Regions from separate parts of the Microbaculum marinisediminis genome, predicted to be linked through region 1. Evidence: predicted binding sites of a transcription regulator. Region 1 holds the regulator's gene; each other region holds the start of a gene.
What was found. Region 1 encodes LexA, which represses DNA repair genes until DNA is damaged. Its sites were predicted from a motif close to TGTTCNNNNTGTGTTCNG; they were not measured.

Region 2: a site for LexA is predicted at 2,159-2,176, ahead of recA (recombinase RecA). Genes of this name have one in related genera too.
Region 3: a site for LexA is predicted at 2,226-2,243, ahead of MUB46_RS00435 (PA0069 family radical SAM protein). Genes of this name have one in related genera too.

Annotation. Positions count from the first base shown of each region.
Region 1 is NZ_JALIDZ010000012.1:19,364-23,981, reverse strand. Features, by position in the region: gene MUB46_RS21070 (ComEC/Rec2 family competence protein) at 1-1,439, shown strand, start outside; gene lexA (transcriptional repressor LexA) at 1,471-2,190, opposite strand; gene MUB46_RS21060 (sulfotransferase family 2 domain-containing protein) at 2,448-3,269, shown strand; gene MUB46_RS21055 (molybdopterin molybdotransferase MoeA) at 3,291-4,502, opposite strand; gene moaC (cyclic pyranopterin monophosphate synthase MoaC) at 4,507-4,618, opposite strand, start outside.
Region 2 is NZ_JALIDZ010000005.1:141,204-145,821, forward strand. Features, by position in the region: gene alaS (alanine--tRNA ligase) at 1-772, opposite strand, end outside; gene recA (recombinase RecA) at 982-2,073, opposite strand; gene MUB46_RS12195 (VOC family protein) at 2,546-2,989, opposite strand; gene cckA (cell cycle histidine kinase CckA) at 2,986-4,618, opposite strand, start outside.
Region 3 is NZ_JALIDZ010000001.1:82,875-87,492, forward strand. Features, by position in the region: gene MUB46_RS00420 (MBL fold metallo-hydrolase) at 1-835, shown strand, start outside; gene MUB46_RS00425 (TIGR04282 family arsenosugar biosynthesis glycosyltransferase) at 862-1,455, opposite strand; gene MUB46_RS00430 (TIGR04283 family arsenosugar biosynthesis glycosyltransferase) at 1,461-2,153, opposite strand; gene MUB46_RS00435 (PA0069 family radical SAM protein) at 2,267-3,409, shown strand; gene MUB46_RS00440 (VOC family protein) at 3,436-3,861, shown strand; gene MUB46_RS00445 (ribonuclease HII) at 4,024-4,618, shown strand, end outside.

The DNA.
Region 1 (4,618 bases):
GGACCGCGATCGAGCGGACGCGCCTTTACATCGCGGCGCGAATCCGGCAGTCGCTGCCCGGCTCCGTCGGCGCGATCGCGGCCGCGCTCGTGACGGGCGAGCGTGGCGCTATACCGGACGCCGACGAGGACGCGCTGCGCGCCTCCGGCCTGGCGCACATCCTGGCGATCTCGGGCCTGCACATGATGCTCGTCGTCGGCACGCTGTTCTGGTTCACCCGTGCCTGTCTGGCGCTATCGCCTAGTCTCGCGTTGACCCGGCCGATCAAGAAGTGGGCGGCGGCGATCGCCCTGATCGGCGGGCTCGGCTACCTGGTGCTCTCGGGCGCCTCGATCGCGACGCAGCGCGCCTTCATCATGGCGGCGATCATGCTGGTTGCCGTGCTGCTCGACCGGCCGGCGATCACCCTGCGCAACGTCGCGATCGCCGCATCGATCGTGCTCGTGCTGACGCCCGAAGCCTTGGTGACGGCGAGCTTCCAGATGTCGTTCGCCGCGACCGTCGCCCTGGTCTCGGCCTACGAGGCGTTGCGGTGGTGGTCGCTTTCGCGGAGTGAAAGCGCGATGGCGCCGCCGGTCCGCTTTCTCGTCCGGGCGGTGCTCGGGCTCGTGTTCACCGCGCTGATAGCCGGGCTGGCGACGGGGCCGTTCGCCGCCTATCACTTCAACCGCGTGGCGGTCTACGGGTTGATCGCCAATGTCGCCGCGATGCCGCTCGTCAGCGTGCTGGTCATGCCGTCCGCGCTTGCCGCGGTGCTGCTCATGCCCTTCGGCCTGGAAGGCCTCGCGCTTGTCCCGATGGGGCTGGGGATCGAGGGCGTTCTCGCCGTGGCGAGGGCGGTCGCCGGCTGGGAGGGGGCGGTGCGCATGGTCTCGCAGGTGCCCGTGGCCGCGTTGCTCCTGACGATTTCCGGCGGGCTCTGGCTGTTGCTTTGGCGCACGGGCGTGCGCCTCCTGGGGGTGCCGTTCATTGCGGCCGGCGTCGTCTTGAGTGCGGTCTCCGACCCGCCGGACCTCTTCGTCGCGCGGGACCTACGGATGGCGGCGCTGAGAATGCAGGACGGCGCGCTGGCGTTCCTGCCAAAGCCCGGATCGGACTACGAGGTGGAGGTTTGGCTGCGCAGCGCCGGACTCGTGCCCGAGGGGACCCCGCGACGACGGGCGGCCTGCGATACGTGGGCCTGCGTCGCCGACAATGGTCGTCTGCGTGTTTCCTACGTGAGCGATCCGGTGGCGTTCGCGGAGGATTGCGCCTGGGCGGACGTCGTCGTCACACCGATCTCGCCGCCTCAGTGGTGCAGGGACGACGCCATCGTGATCGGTCCGCAGGATGCCGCGCGGTCCGGCGCGATCACGCTCACGAAGACGGCCAACGGCATTGCCATCGAGACGGCGGCGGACCGGTCCGGCGATCGTCCCTGGACGCGCCGGGGACCCTAAGCCCCCGAGCTGCTGAGCCCGGCAGGCGTCGTCAGTACTGGCGGATGAGGCCGACCAGCCGGCCCTGAATGGCAACCCGATCCGGACCGAAGATCCGTGTCTCGTAGGCCGGGTTGGCCGCTTCCAGGGCGATCGACGCGCCCTTGCGGCGCAGGCGCTTCAACGTCGCTTCCTCGTCGTCGATCAGCGCCACCACGATGTCGCCGGTGTCGGCGGCATCCGTCTTGCGGATCAGGACCGTGTCGCCGTCGAGGATGCCAGCGTCGACCATCGAGTCGCCGCGCACCTCCAGGGCGAAATGTTCGCCCTTCGACAGAAGCTCGACCGGCACCTGGATCGAATGGCTGTGGTTCTGGATCGCCGAGATCGGCGTGCCCGCGGCGATGCGGCCCATGACCGGGACGGCCACCGCGTTCGAGTTGGCGGCCTCGGTCTCTACCGGCTCCGGCGGGGGTGGCGGCGGTGTCTTGCCGAGACTTCCCTCGATGACGCTCGGCGCGAATCCGCGGCCGCGCGCGGCTAGCCCCGGCGCCACCGACTCGGGCAGCCGGACGATTTCGAGCGCGCGGGCGCGATGCGGCAGGCGTCGGATGAAGCCGCGCTCCTCGAGCGCCGTGATCAGTCGATGGATGCCCGACTTCGAGCGCAAGTCCAGCGCTTCCTTCATCTCATCGAAGGACGGGGGCACGCCCGATTCCTTGAGACGTTCATGGATGAACATCAGCAATTCATGCTGTTTCCGCGTGAGCATTGCGCGCTCCCGTTGCCGCTTCCGCCCGTCTTTGGGCGCCGGATTGTGTACAAATCAAGAACAAACATACATGTTCTTGTTGTGTTCGGCAATGGCAAATATCGCATGGACGCAGTGTGGGCACGGGGGCGCGCTGCTCCGGGATCGTGCGGGTCGGCGAGGGGCCACCATCCGGCCTGGCGGGTCGCGGCACGCGGTCGTTCATCGCGATTGTAAGCCTCGACCGATCCGGCTAGGGATACCGGCGAACCGGTCGGATGACCATACCCACCAGCCGCCAGATCACGTCGGTCGAGCTTATGTCGCCGCGGGCAGTCGCAAAGAAATATCATGAAAGGGCATTGGGGATGGTCATCCCGCGTGCATTCGGATCAAAGTCCAAACGGAAACCGAATAAGAGCAAGAAGTCGCTCATTCTCGAGGACTATGTTCTCCTCCATATCGGCAAGACGGGTGGAACGTCGATCGGCCGGTTCCTGAGGAAGTTCCGGAAGGACGGGCAGGACATCAAGATCAAGAAAGTCGGCCATCGGATCACGCTGCAGCGGGTTCTCGAAGAATCGCCGTCCTGCAAGGTCGGATTCGTCATTCGCGAGCCGTCGACCCGTTTCGTGTCCGGTTTCAACAGTCGCCTTCGCAGCGGCCGGCCGGCGCATCACCACACCTGGAGCACGGACGAGGCCGTCGCCTTCTCCTACTTCCCCACCGCCAACGATCTCGCCGAGGCGCTCGTCACCGACGACGAACGGATGCGTTCGGCCGCGGAATTCGCCATGCAGGCTATCGGGCATCTGCGGCGCGGCTATGCGTTCCATCTCGGCGGCGTTGCCCCGTTGAAGGAGGCAGCCGACAGGATCTACTGCGTCGCCGAGCTGGAGCACCTGAACGACGACGTCTTCCGTCTGCTTGAGCCCGCCGGCTTGTCGCGCGAGCAGATCGCCGAGGCCTTTCAGACCGAGCATCAGGCGCCTTCGAAAGGACCGGCCCTTTCGGAAAAGGCCATCGACAACCTGAAGACGTTCTGGCGCCAGGAATACCGGATTTACGACTATTGCCGGAAGCATCTCGTCCGGCGCTGATGCGCCGCGCGAGGGCCGCCCTCAGAAATCCATCAGGAGCGCGCGGCAGGTCTCGCCCGCCGTCGCGGCCGGGGCGAAAGGCGGGCGGATGATCAGCGCATCGGCCCTGGCCAGCGTGGCCAGCATGGAGCTGTCCTGCCGGCCGAAGGGGGTGACGACGAGGGTGCCGTCGGGATCGATGCTGGACATCGCGCGCAGATAGTCCTGGCGCTGATCGTTTTCGCCGAGATCGGCCCCGAGGCGCGCGTTGGTCTCGCCGGACTGGGTTTCCCTGAGACCGCACAGCGCGTGGATCAGCGGCACGAGGAACAGCCGTGCGGTGATCATCGCCGAGACCGGATTGCCGGGCAGTCCGAGGAAGCGGCTCGCGCCGAACATGCCGAACATCAGCGGCTTGCCGGGCCGCATGGCGATCTTCCAGAAATCGAGCGACAGGCCTTCGGCGACCAGAACGTCCTGGACGATGTCATGCTCGCCGACGGATGCGCCGCCGAGGGTCACCAGAACATCGGCCCCGGACTTCCGTGCCTTAGCGACGGCACCGGCGAGGGATTCACGGTCGTCCGCGGCGATGCCGAGATCGACGGGAATGCCGCCGGCCCGCCGGACGATGGCCGCAAGCCCGAAGCCGTTGGACGCGATGATCTTTTCCGGTCCGGGATCGGAGCCGGGTAGGGCGAGCTCGTCGCCGGTCGACAGGATTGCGACTTTCGGCCGGCCATGAACGGACAGGTCGGCATGGTTCATCGCGGCGGCGAGGGCGATGGCGCGCGGGTCGGCGCGGCGGCCGGCGCTGAGCAGTACGTCGCCTTCGGCAAAGTCGAGCCCGCGCTTGCGCACGAACCGGCCGATGCCGGAGGATTCAAGAACGGTGACCTCGTCGCCGGCGCGCTCGGTATCTTCCTGGATGACGATCGCGTTGGCGCCATCGGGCAGGGGGGCTCCCGTAAAGATCCGCACGGCCTCGCCCGCCCCGACTGTTCCCTCGAAGGGATGGCCGGCAGGGGCCGCACCGATTACGCGCAGTGTTGTGGGCACGGTCGCGACGTCGGCGGCGCGCACCGCATAGCCGTCCATCGCCGAGGTGTCCCATGGCGGCTGCGTGCGCCTGGCGGCGATGTCCTCGGCGAGGACACGGTCCAGCGCGTCGTCAAGGGGCACCCGCTCGGCGGGCCTGGGGGGAACGCCGTCGACGATGCGCCGCAGGGCTTCTTCGACCGGGAGGAGGGCCATGGTCTCAGCCATCCTGTCCGCTGTCGTCGGCGTGCCAGCTGCCGGAGCGACCGCCGGATTTCTCCAGCAGGCGAATGCCGGTGATCTCGATGCCGCGATCGACCGCCTTGACCATG
Region 2 (4,618 bases), on a different contig from region 1:
CGGAGGCCGCGATCAGGTGGCGGAACAGGTCGATCTGGTAGTTGTCGTGGGTGCCCTGCAGCACCGCGGCGATGCGCTCCAGCCCCATGCCGGTGTCGATCGAGGGCCGCGGCAGGGACACGCGCTCGTCCGGCGTGACCTGCTCGAACTGCATGAACACGAGATTCCAGATCTCAATAAACCGATCCCCATCCTCATCCGGGCTGCCGGGGGGGCCGCCGGGGATATGGGGGCCGTGGTCGAAGAAGATCTCGGAGCAGGGGCCGCAGGGGCCGGTCTCGCCCATCGCCCAGAAATTGTCGCTCGTGGGAATGCGGATGATCTTGTCGTCGGACAGGCCGGCGATCTTCTTCCACAGGCCGTGCGCCTCGTCGTCCTCGGCGTAGACGGTGACGATCAGGCGGTCCCTGTCGAGGCCGAACTCGCGGGTGACGAGGTTCCAGGCCAGCTCGATGGCGAGATCCTTGAAGTAGTCGCCGAACGAGAAATTGCCGAGCATCTCGAAGAAGGTGTGATGCCGGGCGGTGTAGCCGACATTGTCGAGATCGTTGTGCTTGCCGCCGGCGCGCACGCACTTCTGGGCCGTCACCGCGCGGGAGTAGGGCCGGTGCTCGGCGCCGGTGAAGACGTTCTTGAACTGCACCATGCCGGCGTTGGTGAACATCAACGTGGGATCGTTGCGGGGCACGAGCGGGCTCGAGGCGACGATCTCGTGGCCGTTCTTGTTGAAGTAGTCGAGGAACGCGGTGCGGATCTCGTTGACGCCGGTCATCGGGCGGTACACCTGTCTTGCACTGGAAAGGGCCCTGCACTGAAAGTGTCGGGGCGGCGGGCCGATCCCGCCGGTCCGGCCAAATCGGACGGCCGCGCGTGGTTTTAGCGACGGGTCCGCAGGCTGTCCACAGGATCACATAAGCGAAACGGCGCATCGCACAAGGCGACGCGCCGTCCCGGCACGGAATTGCGATGGTGACGGGCCGGTCAGGCCTTCAGCGCGGCGTCGCCATCGTCAGCGGCCCCGTCATCACCGGACTTGCTGGCCAGGGAGATCGAAAGACCCGCATTCTGGCGGATCGCCGTCTCGATCTCGTTGGCGATCTCGGGGTTGTCGCGCAGGAACTGCTTGGAGTTCTCGCGGCCCTGGCCGAGGCGCTGGCTGTCGTAGGAGAACCAGGCGCCGGATTTCTCGACGACGCCGGCCTTGACGCCGAGGTCGAGCAGCTCGCCGGTCTTGGAGATACCCTCGCCATACATGATGTCGAACTCGATCTCGCGGAAGGGCGGGGCGAGCTTGTTCTTCACCACCTTCACGCGGGTCTGGTTTCCGACGACCTCGTCGCGGTCCTTGATGGCGCCGATGCGGCGGATGTCGAGGCGGACGGAGGCATAGAACTTGAGCGCGTTGCCGCCGGTGGTGGTCTCGGGGCTGCCGAACATCACGCCGATCTTCATGCGGATCTGGTTGATGAAGATGACCATGGTGTTGGAGCGGGAGATGGAGCTGGTCAGCTTCCTGAGCGCCTGGCTCATCAGGCGGGCCTGCATGCCGGGCAGGGAGTCGCCCATCTCGCCTTCCAGCTCGGCGCGCGGGGTCAGCGCCGCGACGGAGTCGATGACGAGAACGTCGATCGCGCCGGAGCGCACCAGCGTGTCGGCGATCTCGAGCGCCTGCTCGCCGGTGTCGGGCTGGGAGATCAGCAGGTCGTCGACACTGACGCCGAGCTTCTTGGCATAGGTCGGGTCGAGGGCGTGCTCGGCGTCGACAAAGGCGCAGATGCCGCCGCGCTTCTGGGCTTCGGCGACCGTGTGCAGCGCCAGCGTCGTCTTGCCGGAGGATTCCGGCCCGTAGATCTCGACGACGCGGCCGCGCGGCAGGCCACCGATGCCGAGTGCGATATCGAGGCCAAGCGACCCGGTCGGGATCGCGGCGATCTCGACGACCTTGCCGTCCTGGCCCAGCCGCATGATCGAGCCCTTGCCGAAGTGGCGTTCGATCTGTCCGAGCGCGGCTTCGAGTGCCTTGTTCTTGTCCATTCCGTCTCCTTCAACGACGCGCAGCGGAGATACAGCCATCGGTCCCACTCCTTATTCCACAAGGGGCTCGTGATTCACCAGAGCGAATGCGATCCGGTTGTGAAGAATGTACCCGGTTTGTTCCATGAACACAATAGGAACATCTTGCCGGGGTTGGTTCGGCGGTGTGGCCGTGGTTCGGCAGGTTGTCGCGTGCCTAAGTCTTGGAGTGTTTCTGATAAACATGATCGATCACAATTCGAGACTGTGCGGTTATTGAGTTTAACAGCACGAACCAAGGCTATTTCGTCGTTGTCTATCGAGGCAAAAGGAGTAGCAAGGCAAAAAAGTAGGGATTTGTCCGGTTCGGCCAACAGGGTGAATTTCGCGGTACTTGTCACCGCGCTACAAACGCACTGGGGAAAGTTATCGGCCCGGTTTCCGGGCATCGACGATATCACCGTTATTGGGATCGGTCTTACGCTGAGATCGAAGTAGATACGGCCACAGTCGGTACACGGCCCGGGGAGTTTCACATATGCTTCCACAGCCGGCGCGGCGCCAGCTCCAGCAGGTGCCCGTCGGGATCGCGGAAATAGATGCTGCGGCCGCGCTTGTCGGGCCAGTCGACGGTGCTCTCGATCTCGATGCCGGCGGCGGCGAGATGTCTTTCCCAGGCGGCCAGGCTGCGGGCGGAGACGGCGAAGGCGATGTGGATCGGGCCGGAGCCGTCGTGCGGCGGAATGATGCCGCCCGGCAAGTGCGCCTCGACCGCGCTCGCGCCGCGCTTGAAGAGCAGCAGCACCCGGTCGTCGCCGACGGCGAAGGCGGCCATCCGCGCGTCGGAGAGGATTTCCGCAAACGCCATCGTGTCGGCGTAGAAGGCCCTGGCGATATCGAGATCCTCGACATAGAGCGCGGTCTCGAGGATTCCGTCGAGCGCAGGGGCCTTGCGTCTCGTTCGGGGGGCGGTCACGCCGACATCACCTCCTTAACGGTGGCCGCGAGTTCCTTCAGGTTGAACGGCTTGGGCAGGAAGTGGAACTGCTCGCCGCCCTCCAGGTTCTTGGCGAAGGCGTCCTCGGCATAGCCGGAGACGAAGATCACCTTCAGCTTGGGATTGCGCTTGCGCACTTCCTTCAGCAGCGTCGGCCCGTCCATCTCCGGCATCACCACGTCGGAGACGACCAGATCGACTGTGCCCTCGTGGCTGTCCATCACCTCGAGCGCGGCCACGCCGGTATCGGCCTCGAGCACGGTGTAGCCGCGCGAGGCGAGCGCCCGGGCGGCGAAGGCGCGGACCGCCTCCTCGTCCTCGACGAGCAGGATCGTGCCGCGTCCGGTCAGGTCCCTGGGCGCCTCTGCGGCGACTTCGCGCTTCGGTGCCGCTTCCTCTTCCGTGGGCACGTGACGGGGCAGGTAGATGCGGAAACACGTGCCCTTGCCCGGCGTGGAGTCGGCGAAGATGAAGCCGCCGGTCTGCTTGATGATGCCATAGACGGTCGACAGGCCGAGGCCGGTGCCCTTGCCGACCTCCTTGGTGGTGAAGAACGGATCGAAGATCTTGGCCATGACCTCCGGCGGCATGCCGGTGCCGGTGTCTTCGACCTCGAGCAGGACGTACTCGCCGGCCGGCATGGTGGCGTCGCCGCTGGTCATCGGCTCGTCGCGGCCGTCGTTGCGGGTCCGGATCGTCAGCTTGCCGCCTCCGGGCATGGCGTCGCGGGCGTTCACGGCGAGGTTGATGATCACCTGCTCGAGCTGGTTGACGTCGGCCCTGATCAGCCACAGGTCGCGGGCCTGGTCGAGGTTGAGCTCGACCTTGGCGCCGAGCAGGCGGGCGAGCAGGACCTGCATGTCGGCGGACATCACGTCGGCGAGCTTGAGGACCTGCGGCCGCAGGGTCTGGCGGCGCGAGAAGGCAAGCAGCTGCCGCACCAGGCCGGCGGCCCGGTTGGCGTTGTGCTTGATGTTCATGATGTCGTTGAACGAGGGATCGGTCGGCCGGTGATTGGCCAGCAGCAGGTCGGAAAAGCCGATGATCGCCGTCAGCACGTTGTTGAAATCGTGGGCGATGCCGCCGGCGAGCTGGCCCACCGCCTGCATCTTCTGGCCCTGGGCGAACTGGGCTTCCAGCGCCTTCTGCTCGGTGATGTCGAGGGCGTAGACGATCGCCGCCTCGCCGTCGCCGTCCTCGACCGGGCTGGCGTAGAACCGGGCGATGCGCACGGCGTCGCCGGCCACGGGCGCGTCGACGGGCTTCAGTTCGGCCTGGCCCGAGAACGCCGCATCGAGCGTGTCGAGCAGGGCCTCGCGGTCGCGGTCGCCGACGCAGTCGGCGATGTTGCGCACGCTGCGGTCCTTGCCGGCGAACAGGCGGGCGAAGGCGGCGTTGGTGCGCTCGATGCGGCCGTTGCGGTCGACGGTCGCGATCGCCAGCGGCGTGTTGTTGAAGAAGCGGGCAAACCGCACCTCGGCGGCGCGCAGGGTCTCGGCGACATCGCCCGCGCCGGCGCTGCGGTTGAGCACGATGGTGCGCGAGGTGCCGGGGTTGCCGGCCTGGTCGAAGGCGACGCGGTGCAGCAGGCGCACCGGCAGGGTGCGG
Region 3 (4,618 bases), on a different contig from region 1:
CAAGCTCGGGGATTTCGAGATCACCACCATCGCCGACGGCGCGGTCCAGCTCGACGGCCCGCACCCGATCTTCGGCAACGATCAGGCGCCGGAAGCCGTGCAGGCCTATGCCGAGGACAATTTCCTCCCGCCGAACCGGATGGAGATCTCGTTCACGCCGGTCGTCGTCAATACCGGCGACGAACTGGTGATGTTCGATTCCGGCAACGGCGCCGGCCGACGGCCGAACGCGGGCAAGCTCGCCTCGATGCTGTCGGCGGCCGGCTATTCGCCCGACCAGATCGACGTGGTGGTCCTGACCCATTTCCATCCCGACCACATCGGCGGGCTGATGGAAGAGGGAAAGCCGCTGTTCGCCAACGCGCGCTACGTGATCCCGGAGACGGAATACGCCTTCTGGACATCGTCGGACCGGATGGGAACGCCAGCCGAAGGCGTGGCGAAACTGACGGCGGCGAACGTGGTGCCGCATGTGGAGAAGGCGACCTTCATCAAGGATGGTGCGGATGTCGCCACCGGCATCCGCGCGGTTGGCACACCGGGCCATACGCCGGGCCATACCGCCTACATGATCGAGAGCGCCGGCAGACCGTTCCTGTTGTGGGGCGACGTCACCAACCACTACATCGTGTCGCTCCAGAGGCCGGACTGGCACGTCTCCTTCGATATCGACAAGGACCAGGCCGTGAAGACGCGCAAGGCGGTGCTCGACATGGCGGCGACCGACAGGATTCCGGTTACCGGCTATCACATGCCGTTTCCCGCCGTCGGCTATGTCGAAAAGGTCGGCGACGGCTACCGCTGGGTGCCGGTGAGCTATCAGCTGCGCCTGTAGGCGCGACGATATACAGACGGGGCGGCCTATCGCGGGTCGCCCCGTCGCCATCGCCGCCAGTCCCCGACATCGTCGACATCCGACAGCGTCGCGGCGAAGCCGACCGACAGGGCGCCGCAGTTTCGCAACGTGTCCTTAAGCGCGTGCTTTGTCGACCAGCGTACGGCGTCAAAAAGGCGCGGCACGCGGGGGCGGCGCCTGAGCCCTGCGAGCCAGTATCCACCGTCCGTCGCCGGCCCGAACACCACGTCGTGTCGCCCCAGTTTATGGAACGCGTCGGCGACATGACCCGGCTCGATGCCGGGAATGTCGCTGCCGACGATGGTCGCCGGGCCCGGCGGCAGACGGTCCATGACGGCCTGCATGCGGTCTCCGATGTCGCCCTCGCCCTGGCCGATCACCGGCACGCCGCGCGGCCACACGGGATCGCCCGCCGCGCTGTCGGGGGAAACGGCGAGCACGGTCGTCCAGCGCCGATCGCGACCGAGCCGGCGGATCAGGCGTTGCAGCGTGACGCGATAGAACCGGGTCGCCTCGACCGCGCCGACATCCCGCGCCAGGCGCGACTTCACGCGGCCGGCACGCGGCTGTTTCGCCATCACCACCAGCCAGCGGTTCACCGGGATCAGCCGTAGACGCGCGCGATGAGGCGCGGCGGCACGCGCAGGAAGAACAAGGTGAGGCAGCCGGCGTTGCGGGCCATGCGGCGCAGATAGCCCTCGCGACGGTAGCGCGCGGCGCTGGTGACGGCGCGGGCGCGCAGATAGACGAGGCCGCGCCTGCCGATGCGGCGCACCAGATCGACATCCTCCATAAGCGGAATCGGCTTGAAGCCGCCGAGCCGGTCGTAATGACGGCGCGAGATCAGCAGGCCCTGGTCGCCATAGGGCAACGCGAACAGGGCGCAGCGGACCCGCACGATCACCTCCAGCAGACGCGCCGAAAAACCGTAGTCGTCCAGCGCGAACCCGAATACGGCGGCGCGACGGTCGGCCTCGTTCCTGGATTCGACCCGTTCGATGAAGCTTGCCGCCTCCCGGTGCCAGCCCTCGTCGAGCCTGGTGTCGGAATGCAGGAACAGAATCCAGGGCTGGCGGGCGGCCCTCGCCCCCTCGGCGAGCTGGGTGCCGCGACCGCGCGGCGCGGAGACGATGTCGCAGCCCAGCTCGTCGGCGATCGCGAGCGTATCGTCGCGCGATCCGCCGTCCACGATCACCACCTGCGAGACGACACCGGCCACCGTCGCAGGGATCAGCGTCGCCAGCGTGCCGACGAGGGTGCGCTCGGACTCCAGGGTGGGGATCACGACCGTAAGCATTACAGCGGTTTATATCGCGGGGGCGCGGCCGCGCCATCCGGTATAACGGAAAATTGGGCGAAAGCCGCACGATGTTCTTGTTATGTTCCTGATCCTGATTTATTGTCCAGGTCATGGCAGATCGATTCCCACTTGCTGAACGGATCGAGGCCGGACCGGCGGAACCCGGGCCTGGCCGTCTCGGCGACGGCATCGCCGAGACGCGGCGGCGGGGGCGCGGCGCCGGCTCGAACCTGTCCGGCCGCTACGAGACGCTGGCGCGGTCGATCTTCGACGACGGCTGGGGCTCGCTCGACGAGCTGCCGCCCTTCGCGACGACGGTGACGATCGAAAAGCCGAAGCGCATCATCACCCGCAACGACTCGCCGGACGTGAATTTCGACCGCTCGATCAATCCCTATCGCGGCTGCGAACACGGCTGCGCCTACTGCTACGCGCGGCCGACGCACGCCTATATGGGGCTGTCGCCGGGGCTCGACTTCGAATCGAAGCTGTTCGCCAAGCCGAACGCTGCCGAGCTGCTGGAAAAGGAACTCGCCAATCCGAACTACACGCCGGCCATGATCGCGCTGGGGACGAATACCGACCCCTATCAGCCGATCGAGCGGCAGCAGCGCATCACCCGGCGGGTCCTCGAGGTGCTAGACCGCTACAATCATCCGGTCGGCATCGTCACCAAGTCCGCGCTGGTGACCCGCGACATCGACATCCTGTCGCGCATGGCCGAGCGCGGCCTCGCCAAGGTGGCGCTCTCGGTGACCAGCCTCGACCGCAAGCTGTCGCGGGCTCTGGAGCCGCGCGCCTCGACGCCGTCGCGCCGGCTGGAGGCGCTGATGCGGCTTGCCGAGGCCGGCATCCCGACCGCCGTTCTGGTCGCCCCCGTCATTCCCGCCCTCAACGATTCGGAGATCGAGTCGATCCTGGGGGCCGCGGCAGCGGCCGGCGTCACGGAAGCGGGCTACATTCTGCTGCGGCTGCCGCTGGAAGTGCGCGACCTGTTCGTCGAATGGCTTGAAAACAACGCGCCGGACCGGGCCGCCCGCGTCATGTCGCTCGTTTCCCAGACGCGCGACGGCAAGCACAACCAGTCTGAGTTCGGCAAGCGGATGACCGGTTCGGGCCCGCTCGCCTGGACCATCGGGCGACGCTTCGAACTTGCCGCGGACCGCAACAAGCTCAATCGCGCCAAGTTCAAGCTGCGCACCGATCTGTTCGAGCGCCCGCTCGCGGCCGGCGACCAGATGAGCCTGTTCTAGAAAACCAGACATTGAGGAGAAGCCACTTGGACCAGCGCATCAGCGTGATCACTCTCGGCGTCGCGGACGTACAGGCGTCGGCGGAATTCTATGAACGGCTCGGCTGGACGCGGTCCTCGGAGAGCCTGGACGCGGTCGCCTTTTTCGATGTCGGCGGCATGGTGTTCGCCCTCTACGGCACCGCGGCGCTTGCCGAGGATGCCGGGCTGTCGGCGGAAGGACACGGGTTTCGCCGCGTAACCCTGGCGCAGAACCTCGCCTCCACGGACGCGGTCGATGCCCTGCTGAAAGAGGCGGAAGCGGCCGGCGCGCGGCTGATCATGCAGGCCGCCGAAACCTTCTGGGGCGGCTACTCCGGCTATTTCGCCGATCCCGACGGCCATCTCTGGGAGATCTCCCACAACCCGTTCTGGTCGCTCGACCAGGACGGACGGGTGCAGCTTCCCGGCTGAGACCCGCCTTTACCGGTTTCCTTGCAGGTCGTGGCCGCCCTTTCACTCAAGCGACCTGTGCCCGCCGGCCGGCGAAGCCCCCTCGCCGGCCGGCCCCTTCCCCTCTGGCTGCCCCCCTGGCGCCATTGCTTTTTTCGCGCGAGTCGCGGAACGATCGCGGCCATGGGAACAGCAGCGGATTTCAGCCGTGAGCAACGGGCGCTCGAAACGGGCGCGGGTTTTGTCGCGGGCATCGACGAGGCCGGCCGCGGGCCGCTGGCGGGCCCCGTCGTCGCCGCTGCCGTGATCCTCGATCCGGAGCGCATCCCGGACGGCCTTGCCGATTCAAAGGCGTTGAGCGCGGCGCGGCGCGAGGCCCTGTTCGACGAAATCCTGAAGACGGCGACCGTCTGCGCCGCCGGAACCTCGGCGTCGGTCATCGACAAGATCAACATCCGCCAGGCGACACTTCTGGCCATGCGCCGGGCAATCGCCGGGCTTGCCAGGCCAGCCGACTACATCCTCGTCGACGGGCGCGACCTGCCCGGTTCCCCCTGCCCCGGCGAGGCGGTGGTCGACGGCGACGCGCTTTGCCTGTCCATCGCGGCGGCCTCGATCGTGGCGAAAGTCACCCGCGACCGCATGATGGACCGGCTCGCCAGCGCCCATCCCGATTACGGATTCGAGAGAAACCGGGGCTACGGAACGGCCCAGCATCTCGACGCGCTCAAGCGGGTCGGCCCCTGCCCGATCCACCGGATGACCTTCCGGCCGCTGT